4 regions of the Roseixanthobacter psychrophilus genome follow, and region 4 is predicted to be linked to each of the others. Evidence: riboswitches for the same ligand, from Rfam matches in the RefSeq annotation. Region 4 holds a riboswitch; each other region holds the start of a gene.

Region 1 (3,076 bases), on a different contig from region 4:
TCGTCCTCTGTGCCGACGCCAAGGCCAAGCAGGATCGCAGCATCCACCTTGCCGCCGGCCGCGCGCACCACCTTGACGGCGCGCGGCAGGGCTTTGGCGATGCGGGCATCGGCGATTTCAGCGCCGGTCGCATCCAGCAGGTCCGACTTGGAGAGGATGATGAGATCGGCGCAGGCAATCTGGTCCTCGAATACCTCTTCCACCGGATCGTCGTGGTCGAGCGTGTCATCGGCCGCGCGCTGGGCGGCGAGGGCTTCCAGATCGTCCGCGACGCGGCCTTGCGCCAGCGCCGGCCCATCCACCACCGCCACCACGCCGTCCACCGTGACGCGGCTCTTGATGGCGGGCCATTGGAACGCCTGCACCAGGGGCTTTGGCAAGGCGAGGCCGGAGGTCTCGATCAGGATGTGGTCCACGCGCGGCGTGCGGGACAAGATGAGGTCCAGCGCCGGCACGAAATCGTCGGCCACCGTGCAGCACAGGCAGCCATTGGCCAGCTCGACGATATTGTCCTCCGGGCAGCTCTCGATGCCGCAGCCCTTCAAAATCTCGCCGTCGATGCCCACGTCGCCGAATTCGTTGACGATCACCGCGAGGCGCTTGCCCCCGGCATTTTCCAGGATGTGGCGGATCAGGGTCGTCTTCCCCGCGCCGAGGAAGCCGGTAACGATGGTGCAGGGAATGCGGGCGAGAGAGGTCATCGCTGGTCCTCGGAGAAGCTCATGGGAGGAATGCGGGCAATCATGCCGCGCTTGAGGCTGTCGGGGCGTCCGCGCCAGGGCAGGATGCCGTCGGTGGAGGTCGCGAAGAGGGTCGCGCCGGTGAGCAGGTCGGCGGCGCTGTCGGGGGTGAGATCGCCGAACACGTAGGACCAGCCGCCGGTGCGCACCAGCGCTGCGGAAAGCGCGCGCTTGCAGTTGGAAAGGCAGCGCACCTCTTTCACGGCGATGGCGGGGTCCCCGCCCGTTGCCACGGCGCGGATCGCGTCCCGTGCCAGGGCCGCGCCGGCCGGCTCGGTTTGCGGATCGGCGCCGGTAAGCTTGCAGGTGGTGCAGACGAACAGGGTCACGGCCGGAACGCAGGCGACGCGCAGGGAATCGCGGGTCGGCCCGTCGGCGGGCGTGCCGCTTCGCGCCGTCGTGTCGCCCGCCGCGAAAGGTGCATCGTCGTTGGAAGGTCGCTCCACGCCGCGTATCCATGGGTGCGAGCGGCCCGCTCGGCGCGTGCCTCAGAGAGAATCGCCATGCCAGGGCACCCCGCCCGGTACGCGCTCCTGTCGGTGGCAGGTCTCCTGGCTCGCGGATCGCCGTTCGCGGCCGCCTTCCCGGAAGGGGCGCTAGCGCCCTTCTCCAGTGGCTTTTCGGCCGGAACTCACCGCCTACAGTTGCGGGGGCAGCTGCGGCTATCGTCCGGAAAACCCGTGCGCGACCGCATTCCCTTTTCACCCGGCGGAAGCAGCAAGCCGCTCGAACCGGGACCATCGACGCCGACACTTAAGAACCGGTCAGGCCCGAAGTCAATGAACCGCATCGGACCCCTGTGCGCCGTCTCAGCTTTCGCCCTGCTGCGCCTCGGCGTGTTCCCCGGCCTTCTTTGCGGCGACGATTTCAAGTGCCGCCGCCAGCACGTCCTCGACGCCGAGGTGGGTGGTGTCCAGCAGGACGGCATCCGCGGCCATAACCAGCGGTGCGGTCGCGCGGTGCGAATCGCGTTCGTCGCGCTTGCGGATGTCCGCCAGAACGTCCTCGAAGGCGATGTCGCACTTCCGCTCCAGCAGTTCACGGTGGCGGCGGGTGGCGCGCACGTCGGGCGTGGCCGTGACGAACAGTTTCACCCGCGCATGCGGACAGATCACCGTGCCGATGTCGCGCCCGTCCAGCACCGCGCCGCCGGGCTGCTCGGCGAAGCGCCGCTGAAGCTCCAGCAGCGCGCTGCGCACCGCCGGCCGGGCCGCCACCACAGACGCCGCCTCGCCCAGTTCGCCGGTGCGAAGCTGTTCCGGGTCGAGGCTGCGCAGGTCGAGGGTGCGCGCGGCATCGGCGCTCGCCAATTCGTCGTCCAGCGTGCCATCGGAGAGGCAGCGGGCCGCCACCGCCCGATAGAGCAGGCCCGTATCGAGATGGGGCAGGCCAAGGGTGGCCGCGATGCGCCGGCCAAGGGTGCCCTTTCCGGATGCCGCCGGACCGTCGATGGCAATGATCATGGCGGCGCTCATTTCAGCACGGCGCCGAGGTCGCCCATCATGGGCACGAAGGTGGGGAAGGAGGTGGCGATGAAGCGCATGTCGTCCACCCTCACGCCGTCTCGCGCAGCAAAGCCCATGACGAGGAAGGCCATGGCAATGCGATGATCCATATGGGTGGCCACCGGCCCCCCGCCGACGACACCATCGGGGCCGAGGCCGGTTACCAGCAGATCGTCGCCAAGGATCTCATGGGGTACGCCGCAGGCGGCGAGGCCGTCGGCCACCGCGGCCAGTCGGTCGCTTTCCTTCACCCGCAATTCGTTGAGGCCGCGCATGCGCGTGGTGCCGTGCGCAAAGGACGCAGCCACGGCGAGCACGGGATATTCGTCGATCATGGAGGGTGCCCGCTCCGGCGGAACGTCCACGCCCTTCAGGTGGGAATGACGCACGCGCAGGTCGGCGACGGTCTCGCCGCCCTCGGTACGCTCGGCGAGGGTCTCGATGGAGGCGCCCATTTCCTTCAGCGTGGTGATGAGGCCGGTGCGCAGCGGGTTCATCATCACGTCTTTCAACACGATGTCGGAACCCGGCACGATCAGCGCCGCCACCAGCGGGAAGGCGGCGGAAGAGGGATCGGACGGTACGGCAACCGGTGCCGCCTTGAGGTTGGGCCGGCCCGCCAATGTGATTCGCCGACCGTGGGCGCCGAAAGGCTCCACGCGCACGTCGGCGCCGAAATGGGTGAGCATGCGCTCGGTATGGTCGCGGGTGGATTCGCGTTCGACCACCACCGTGTCGCCCGCTGCGGCGAGCCCCGCAAGGAGCACGGCGGACTTCACCTGCGCCGAGGGGACCGGGGTTTCATAGGTGAACGCCTTCAGCGCTGTGAGG
Region 2 (3,076 bases), on a different contig from region 4:
GTCGAGCCGGTGTGGGACGGCAACGAGACCTGGTTGGTGATGGGCGGCACGCTGCTGCTCGCCACCTTCCCGGCCGGCTATTACGTGCTGCTTCCGGCCTTCTATCTGCCGGTCATGTTCATGCTGTTCGCCCTGATCTTCCGCGGCATCGCATTCGAATTCCGCCTGCAGACGGTGCGCTTCCGCTGGGTGTGGGATCTCGCCTTCGCCGGCGGCTCGCTGCTGGCGACGCTCTGTCAGGGCTTCATCCTCGGCGGCCTGATCAGTGGGGTGACCATGAGCGACGGCATGTTCGCCGGTGGCACGTTCGATTTTCTCAGCATGCTCGGCCTGATCTGCGGCATCGGCCTTGCCGGCGGCTACGCGCTCCTCGGCGCCGGATGGTTGATCTGGAAAACCGACGGCCCGACGCAGGTGTTCGCCCGCGAGGTCGCCCATGCCGCGCTCATCCTCACCGGCGCCATGATGCTACTGGTCAGTGCCTGGAGCGCTTGGAGCGTGCCCGAAGTGGCGATGCGCTGGTTCGCCTGGCCCGGCATCGCCTTCCTCGCGCCGGTGCCTGTCGTCACCGCCGCGGTGCTGTTCACCATCTGGCGGCGGCTGTGGACCGGGCGCGACGCCGAGACCTTCGTGCTGGCGATCCTCGTGTTTCTCCTGGGCTTCGCAGGGCTCGTGGTCAGCCTCTTCCCCTATGTGGTGCCGCGGCACGTGACCATCTGGGACGGCATCGCGGACACCTCCACCGTGATCTTCGCCGCCACCGGGGTGGTCATCGTCCTGCCCATCGTCCTCGCCTATCAGGCGCATGCCTATTGGGTGTTCCGGGGCAAGGTCCGCCATGTCGGCGGATATGGCGCAGCCTTGGGCAGCAACGCCGGCCCGAGCCCCAGATAGCCCTTGCGATGCTTCCCCTAGGGAGTCGCGCCGGACCTAGGGGGCAACCAAATCACAGTGAAAATAGACCCCGGCACAAAATATGGCCATGGATGTTGGTAGCGTATCAACATTTAGTGCGGAACGACCCTTTTTGCGGATCATCCCCGACAGCGGCGGTTGACGGCCCGCAGCCTGCCCTCTAGCGTTACGGTGACGGTTCCCCAACGGGATCAAAAGGGAACGCGGTGAGACGGGCGCCTGAAAGGGAGCCCGGCGATGCCGCGGCTGCCCCCGCAACTGTAAGCGGCGAGTTCTTCGTCATCAGCCACTGGGCTTCGGCCTGGGAAGGCGACGAGTTGAACACTGACCCGCGAGCCAGGAGACCTGCCGTCAGCCGTGGTCACGCGCGAGCACATTGGGCGGGGTGTCCTGATGGTGGTTGATCCAGGCGGCTCCCGGGCCGTGGGGAGGCCTCGTTCGCGGTGACGGACCACTCGTCCCGCTGAGGCATTTATGCTTTCCGTCCCCGCTTTTCCCTCTCGCGGCGCCGCGCGCGCCGTCGGCAGATCCGTATTCGCAGCTTTGCTGCTTTCGTCCGCCTCCGGGGTGGCCCATGCCCAGTCGGCGGCCCCCGCCGATGGCGCGTCGCAATCCATCGACCTGCCCGAGGTCGTGGTCAGCGCCACCGGCATCCCGACCCCGGCCAATCAGATCGCCTCGTCCGTCAGCGTCGTCACGTCCGAGGACATCGAGCGCCAGCAATTGCGCACCGTGCCGCAGGTGCTGCAATCGCTGCCCGGCCTCAATGTGGTGCAGACCGGCGGGCCTGGCGGGCAGACCTCGGTATTCATCCGCGGCACCAATTCCAACCATGTGAAGGTGCTGGTGGACGGCATCGATGCCGGCAATCCCTCCACCCCGAACGGCGCCTTCGACTTCGGCCAATTGCTCGCCACCGACCTTGCCCGCATCGAGGTGCTGCGCGGCCCACAGAGCGGCCTCTATGGTTCGGACGCCATCGGCGGCGTGATCTCCATCACCACCAAGAAGGGCGAAGGGCCGCCGAAAGTCTTCGGCTATGTGGAAGGCGGCGCGCTCGGCACGTTCAACCAGGCGGCGGCGTTGAGCGGGTCGACGGAGAAGGTCGCCTATTCGTTCAACGTCACCCATTTCTCCTCGACCGACATCGCGGTGACGCCGCCCGGCCTCGTGCCGCCCGGCTATCCCATCAACCCCAATGCCTATGACAATTGGACCTATTCGACCCGTCTCGATTTTCAGTTGAGCGATGCGCTCGCGGTCAATTTCGTCGCCCGCTACATCGACAGCCAGCTCGCCTATTCCCCGGATGTCTATCCCCCGCCGCTCTATGAGGGACTTCCCGCCGCCGAGCGCTCCACCAGCCTCGCGAGCATGTTCTTCACCAAGGGCGAAGGTGTGTGGACCACGCTGGACGGCGCGCTGAACACCACGTTCGGGGTCAGCGCCATGACCTCGTCCAACCCCACCACGGGACCGAACACCTCGGTGAACGGCCAATATGACGGCGACCGGCAAACCTATTATCTACGCTCGAACCTCGCCTTCGCGCCGGGGCAGAATTTGCTGGTGGGCGTCGAGCGGCGCAACGAGGCCATGACGTCCTCCACGCAATATACCGATCTCTCCGCCAATACCGGCGATACTGGCGCCTATGCGGAACTTCAGGGCAAGCTCGGCGATCGCTTCTTCGGCGCCGCCAACATCCGCTTCGACAGCGACGATACGTTCGGCGACCATTCCACCTTCCGCCTCGCACCCGGCTTCCTCATTCCCGAGACCGGCACCACGCTGAAGGGCAGCTATGGCACCGGCTTCAAGGCGCCCTCGCTGTACCAGCTCTATGCCCCCTATTACGGCAATGCGGCGCTGAAGCCAGAGGAGAGCACGGGCTATGACATCGGCTTCGAGCAAGAGGTGTTCGGCGGCCGGGTGACCTTCGGCGCCACCTATTTCCACAACGACATCACCAATCTCATCAGCTACGACCCGGTGACCTATCAGAACGTCAATATCTCCGACGCGACGACGCAGGGCGCCGAGACGTTCATCTCCTTCACAGTGACCGAACGGCTGAAGCTGCGGGTGGACTATACCTACACCCATGTCGTCGGTTACATGCCGGCGGGCAGCCCCTTTGGCGCATCGTGCGCGCCGCTCA
Region 3 (3,076 bases), on a different contig from region 4:
GAAGCGACCGGCCTGCCGGACGATACCGATGCCGATGCCGAACGCGCTGCCGCCGCCGCGAGCGTCCAGTTCGGTGGTGATGTGCTGGTGACGCGGGCCGAAAAAGGCATGACCTTGTGGCGGCGCAACGGCACCGTACTGCACGTGCCGGCTGAGGCGCGCGAGGTGTTCGACGTGTCGGGGGCCGGCGATACCGCGTTGGCAGCTCTCGCCTTGTCTCTCGCCTGCGGCCTTGACCTTGAGGCCAGCGTTCCGGTCGCCAATGCCGCGGCCGCGATCGCCGTGGCAAAGCTCGGGACAGCGGTGGTCACGCGCGCGGAACTGATCGCCGCGCTTCATCGCTCGGTGCCCCAGGTTGAGTCGGCTGGCGCCCAGGTCACTTGGGATGAGGCCCGTGCCATTCTCAACCGCTGGCGGGCGAGCGGCGCCCGCATTGTGTTCACAAATGGCTGCTTCGACCTGCTGCATCCCGGCCATGTGGGCATGCTGGAGACTGCAGCGGCGCAGGGCGATCGGCTGGTGGTGGCGCTCAACACGGACGCTTCAGTCCGTCGTCTGAAGGGACCGACCCGGCCGCTCCAGGATGAAAACGCGCGCGCACGGGTCATCGGCGCCATGCGCTGTGTCGATCTCGTGGTGTTGTTCGACGAGGACACGCCTCTTGAGATCATCACAGCCTTGCTGCCGGACGTCCTGGTCAAGGGCGCCGATTATCGGCCTGAAGATGTGGTCGGCGCTGATGTTGTGATCGCCAATGGCGGCAAGCTGGTGCTGGCCGATGTGACGCCCGGCCAATCCACCTCCACCTTGGTGGCTAGGGCGCGAAGCTGACCTACGAAATTCCGTTCGCATCTGCCGCGAGCGATTGCCGTGCGCGGCAGCCGCCCTATAGTCGCTGTGTCGTCGGTTCCTTAGGGATGAAAAGGGAACGCGGTGCGAAGGCTATGCCTTCAATGCCGCGGCTGCCCCCGCAACTGTCGGCGGAAAGCAAACCTGCGAACCACTGAGGCCTGCCTCGGGAAGGGCGGGGGAGCGTTGATCCGCAAGCCAGGAGACCTGCCGAGGACGTTTCTGCCCGCAAGACGGGTCTAATCCGGCCCTCGGTGGGAGGGTCAGGGAGATGCTGATGGTCGCTCTGCACCCACATGCTTGTCCGGTACACGCCCGCTGTTGGTCCGGCGCAGCGGCAGCTGGCATCTGTCCGGCGACGGCCGCCGGACATCCGCGTCGTCGATGACCAAGACCTCATCGCCATCGGCCGGACGCCTCGTGCTGGTGCTCGGGGGCGCGCGCTCGGGCAAGAGCGGCTACGCCGAGCGGCGCGTGGAGATGATGCCCCCCCCCTATGCCTATGTCGCCACCGCTCAAGCGTTCGATGCCGAGATGACGCAGCGGATCAGCCTGCATCAGGCCCGGCGCGACGCGCGCTGGCACGCCCATGACGCGCCATTCGATGCGCACCGCCTGCTGGGGGAACTCCCGCCCGAAATGCCTCTTTTGCTCGACTGCCTCACCCTGTGGCTGACGAACCATATGCTGGCGGACCATGATCTCGCGGCAGAAGAAGAGCGGCTCGTCGCGGCGGTGCGTGCGCGCAGGGGTCTCACCGTACTGGTGGCCAACGAGGTCGGCCTCGGTATCGTCCCGGACAACGCGCTCGCCCGCCGGTTTCGCGACGCCGCCGGCCAGCTCAATCAACGCATGGCGACACTGGCCCATGAAGTGATCTTCATGGTCGCCGGCCTGCCGATGACAGTGAAAGGCACGCTCGATGAGCGATGAGTCAGACCCAGCCGGCATCGACGACGCACAGGCCGCCCGCCACAAGGAGAAGATGGCGAAGCGCAAGGCCGTGCAGGATGCGGAGGTGGCGGAAAAGACGCTCGAAAAAGGTCTTCTCATCGTCCACACCGGTCCCGGCAAAGGCAAGAGCACCGCCGCCTTCGGCCTTGCCCTGCGGATGCTGGGCTATGGCCGGAAAGTGGGGGTTGTCCAGTTCATCAAGGGCGCCTGGCATACTGGGGAAAAAGACGCCTTCGCCGCGTTCGGCGAGCGCATGCAATGGCACACCATGGGGGAAGGCTTCACCTGGGAGACCCAGGATCTCGCCCGCGACACGGCAGCGGCCGGGCGTGCCTTCGACCAGGCCCGCGCGCTGATGGCGGATGAGACGCTATCCCTCATCGTGTTGGACGAACTGAACATTGCCCTGCGCTATGGCTATCTCGATCTCGCCGATGTGGTGGCGACCCTGAAGGCCCGCAGGCCTGACCTGCACATCGTGGTCACCGGGCGCAACGCGAAGCCTGAACTTCTGGAAGCGGCCGACCTTGTGACCGAAATGGGATTGGTGAAGCATCATTTCTCCGCCGGCGTGAAGGCGCAGGCCGGCATCGAATTCTGATGACCGCAAAAGCCTTGATGTTTCAGGGAACCGGTTCGGACGTGGGCAAGAGCCTGCTGGTCGCCGGCCTTGCGCGCGCCTTTGCCAATCGCGGGCTGCGCGTGCGGCCGTTCAAGCCGCAGAATATGTCCAACAATGCCGCCGTCACGGCGGACGGCGGCGAGATCGGCCGGGCGCAAGCCCTGCAGGCCCGCGCCGCCCGCGTACCGACGAGCGTGCACATGAACCCGGTGCTGCTCAAGCCACAGAGCGAAGTGGGCGCGCAGGTGGTGGTGCAGGGCAGGGTGCTGACCACCGCAAAGGCCAGCGCCTATCAGGGCCTCAAGCAGAGCCTCATGCCCGCTGTCCTGGAAAGCTTCGAGCGCCTCAAGGCGGAAGCCGACCTCGTTCTGGTGGAAGGCGCCGGCAGTGCATCCGAGGTCAATCTGCGCCGCAACGACATCGCCAACATGGGCTTTGCCCGCGCCGCCGATGTGCCCGTCGTGCTGATCGGCGACATCGACCGGGGTGGCGTCATCGCCAGTCTTGTCGGAACCAAGGCCGTTTTGGCGCGCGAGGACGCGGCGCTGATCGCTGGCTTCATCGTCAACAAGTTCTGGGGCGATCCTGCTCTATTCGCCGACGGCATGATGCTCGTGGCCGAGCAAACTGGGTGGGCATCGCTCGGCCTCG
Region 4 (3,076 bases):
TGAGGAAATTCTCGCCGCGACCGTGTTCGCGGTCTTCATCCTCCTGCTCTCGGCGCAATCGCTGTTCGCGCACGAATTCAAGGTGGGCAGCATCGAGGTCGACCATCCCTGGGCGCGCGCGACGCCGAACGGCGCGGCGGTCGGCGGCGGCTATCTGGTGCTGAAGAATACCGGCACGGCCGACGATCGCCTGGTTTCGGCGACCGCCACGGTAGCGCAGCGCGTGGAGATCCATGAGATGTCCATGGCCAATGGCGTCATGACCATGCGTCCGGTGGTCGGCGGCCTCGTGGTCCCGGCGAACGGATCGGTCGCCCTCAAGCCCGGCTCCTACCACATCATGTTCATGGGCCTGAAGCAGCCGCTCAAGCAGGGCACCCCGTTCGAGGGCACGCTCACCTTCGAGAAGGCCGGCACGGTCAACGTGAAATATGTCGTCGACGCCATCGCCGCGAGCGGCAGCGACCACGACCATATGCAGATGGGCAAGTGAGATGGTCCGTCCGCATCAGCCCTCAGATCCTGAGGGATCGGTGCCGCGGGCGCGGGGGCGCGGCGTTCTGCTCGCCCTGGTCGTGGGCGTCGCCGCCACCGCCGGCTTCCTGATCTGGCAACCGGGGGCCTTGCTCTCCGCCACCCAGGCGGTGAGCGAGCGCGCGACCATCGGCGGTCCGTTCCGCCTTGCCTCCTCAAAGGGCGGGGACCTCTCCGATGGCGATCTCAAGGGCAAGCCATTCGCCATCTTCTTCGGCTTCACCCGCTGCCCGGAAGTGTGCCCGACCACCTTGTGGGACATGTCGGAATCGCTCCACCGGCTGGGCGCGCAGGCGCAAGACCTGACGGTGGTGTTCGTCTCGCTCGACCCGGAGCGGGACACGCCGCAGACGCTGGCAAGCTACATCCAGTCCTTCGATCCGCGAATCATCGGCCTTTCGGGGCCGCCGGCTCAGATCGCGGCGCTGGCCAAGGCTTACCGGGTGTTCTGGCGCAAGGTCCCGACCAGCGATGGCGACTACACCCTCGACCACACCGCCGTGGTGTATCTGATGGATCGCCAGGGGCATTATGCCGGGATCATCGGCTACAAGGAGGATGAGGCCGCGCGGGATGAGAAGTTGCGCCAACTCCTGGCAATGCCGGGAGCTGCGGGATGAACGCGTCCTCCTCCTCGGTGCTGCGCGACCTTGGCACCACCTTCGTCTCCGGCGCGGCGGCGGGCTGCCTGCTGATGGGCGGCATTAAGCTGTTCGACCTCGATGTTGCCCGTGCGTTGCTGGACGTGAGCGGCGACGGCATCGATCTGCGCGACACCGCGGCCGTGAGCTGGATCTTCGGCCAGATGGCGATCCTGATCCGCTTCGTCGTTCCAGGACTTTTGCACCTGTGACGCTGGCGCGGGGCGAGGGCCTGACACGACACCCTTGCCCCGCTTCCCTCCATACGAACCGGGAGGCTCTTATGGGCACCGTCCCCCTCAAGATCGTCCTGAAGCCGCGCGGGCGCATCATCCCCGTCGTCCAGGAAAGCATGGACAGCGCGGACATCTTCCGCGTCGGCCGCACCATCATGATCCGGCACGGCGATCAGGCTTACCAATTGCGCCTGACGGCCCAAAACAAACTCATCCTCACCAAATAGCGCACGGCGCCGCGCATCTGCGCCCTTGACAGCGGCTGCGGGTTGTCCGCTGCTGCACGAGCGAATGGTTTTCGGACGAGGCACGGCGACGCGCTTCGGACGATATGGGAACGGGGGAACGGCTGACCGCCGCGAGCCCCGACCGCCCCCGCGACTGTGAGCGGCGAGTGGCCTGCCGGGATGCCACTGGACCTACCCTTCGGGGAGGCCTGGGAAGGCGGAAGGTTGCGACGACCCGCGAGTCAGGAGACCGGCCAGGCGCAGCATGTGTTCAATCTCACGCCGTCGGGTGAGACGGTAAAGGAGCCTTCTATGCATATCGAACCCGGCCTCGTGGATCCCGGCAAGATCTGGCTGAGCTATGTGACCGCCGCCGGTGCCCTCGGCTATACGATGAAGCTGGCGGCCGGAACCGTGCGCGAACGCGGCCCGCTCTCGCTGATCGCGCGCAGTGCGGCATGCACCGCCCTCGTCTTCTCGTTCTTCGAAATTCTCCCGCATTATCCGGTCGGCGTTTCCGAGGTCCATCTGATCCTCGGCTCGACCTTGTTCCTGATCTTCGGGGCCGCCCCGGCAGCCATCGGCCTTGCCCTCGGCCTGCTGGTCCAGGGCCTGTTCTTCGCGCCGTTCGACCTGCCGCAATACGGCATGAATGTCACGACCCTGCTGGTGCCGCTGTTCGCGCTCGCCGTGCTGGCCCCCAAGGTCCTGGCACCCAACACGCCCTATGTGGAGCTGAAGTATCGTCAGGCCCTGGCGCTTTCGACCACCTATCAGGCCGGAATCGTCGTCTGGGTGGCGTTCTGGGCGCTCTACGGCCAGGGCTTCACGGTGGCGAACGCTTCCTCCATCGCCACGTTCGGCGGCGCCTACATGCTGGTGATCATTGTCGAGCCGCTGATCGATCTTGCCGTGCTCGCGGCAGCCAAGGCCCTGCACGGTCTCAAGGGCAGCGCGCTGCTCGAGCGGCGCCTCTACGACCCGGCCTGAACCACGGGTTCCCACCAACGGCCGTCCGGTCGACGTGATCCAAGGACATGAGCGGCGCCCCCCGCCGCTCATGTCGCCGCCCACTCGGCCGGCGAGATTCGAGCGAAGCAGGAGCGCCAGCAGCGATCTTGCCGACGGTTCGGCTCGCGTCAGGAAAACGCGACTGAACGACGAGAGAGAGGGTTTCCCTGCGTCCCTGAAAACGGGGAAACGCCCTAGAGCTTCGCCAGGATCGAACCGTCGATCTGCGACACGCGCTCCACGCCCGTCAGGGTCATCGCCACGCGCATTTCCTTCGCGAGGATATCGAGAAGGTTCTCCACGCCCGCTTGGCCACCGCTTGCCAAGGCATAGGCGAAGGCGCGACCGAGCAGCACGCCCTTCGCGCCGAGCGCCAGCATGCGGACCACATCGAGCCCCGAACGGATGCCGCCATCGGCAAGGAGGG

Evidence for each region. A riboswitch is a leader RNA that binds a small molecule or an ion and turns the genes downstream of it on or off. The one in region 4 is predicted to bind cobalamin.
Region 1: it holds a riboswitch for cobalamin, as region 4 does, so the genes downstream of both, V5F77_RS14470 (DUF1636 family protein) here and V5F77_RS06440 (energy-coupling factor ABC transporter permease) in region 4, are expected to answer to the same signal.
Region 2: it holds a riboswitch for cobalamin, as region 4 does, so the genes downstream of both, V5F77_RS14770 (TonB-dependent receptor plug domain-containing protein) here and V5F77_RS06440 (energy-coupling factor ABC transporter permease) in region 4, are expected to answer to the same signal.
Region 3: it holds a riboswitch for cobalamin, as region 4 does, so the genes downstream of both, cobU (bifunctional adenosylcobinamide kinase/adenosylcobinamide-phosphate guanylyltransferase) here and V5F77_RS06440 (energy-coupling factor ABC transporter permease) in region 4, are expected to answer to the same signal.

What each region holds. Positions count from the first base shown of each region.
Region 1 covers NZ_JBAFWT010000014.1:106,143-109,218, forward strand. The annotation lists gene cobW (cobalamin biosynthesis protein CobW) at 1-701, opposite strand, end outside; gene V5F77_RS14470 (DUF1636 family protein) at 698-1,186, opposite strand; cobalamin riboswitch at 1,265-1,497, opposite strand; gene cmk ((d)CMP kinase) at 1,550-2,203, opposite strand; gene aroA (3-phosphoshikimate 1-carboxyvinyltransferase) at 2,212-3,076, opposite strand, start outside.
Region 2 covers NZ_JBAFWT010000015.1:44,548-47,623, forward strand. The annotation lists gene cydB (cytochrome d ubiquinol oxidase subunit II) at 1-894, shown strand, start outside; cobalamin riboswitch at 1,075-1,282, shown strand; gene V5F77_RS14770 (TonB-dependent receptor plug domain-containing protein) at 1,390-3,076, shown strand, end outside.
Region 3 covers NZ_JBAFWT010000006.1:224,237-227,312, forward strand. The annotation lists gene rfaE1 (D-glycero-beta-D-manno-heptose-7-phosphate kinase) at 1-831, shown strand, start outside; cobalamin riboswitch at 888-1,078, shown strand; gene cobU (bifunctional adenosylcobinamide kinase/adenosylcobinamide-phosphate guanylyltransferase) at 1,234-1,782, shown strand; gene cobO (cob(I)yrinic acid a,c-diamide adenosyltransferase) at 1,772-2,404, shown strand; gene V5F77_RS09105 (cobyric acid synthase) at 2,404-3,076, shown strand, end outside.
Region 4 covers NZ_JBAFWT010000004.1:180,577-183,652, reverse strand. The annotation lists gene V5F77_RS06460 (copper chaperone PCu(A)C) at 1-493, shown strand, start outside; gene V5F77_RS06455 (SCO family protein) at 495-1,154, shown strand; gene V5F77_RS06450 (hypothetical protein) at 1,151-1,387, shown strand; gene V5F77_RS06445 (hemin uptake protein HemP) at 1,459-1,638, shown strand; cobalamin riboswitch at 1,687-1,911, shown strand; gene V5F77_RS06440 (energy-coupling factor ABC transporter permease) at 1,951-2,628, shown strand; gene lldD (FMN-dependent L-lactate dehydrogenase LldD) at 2,844-3,076, opposite strand, start outside.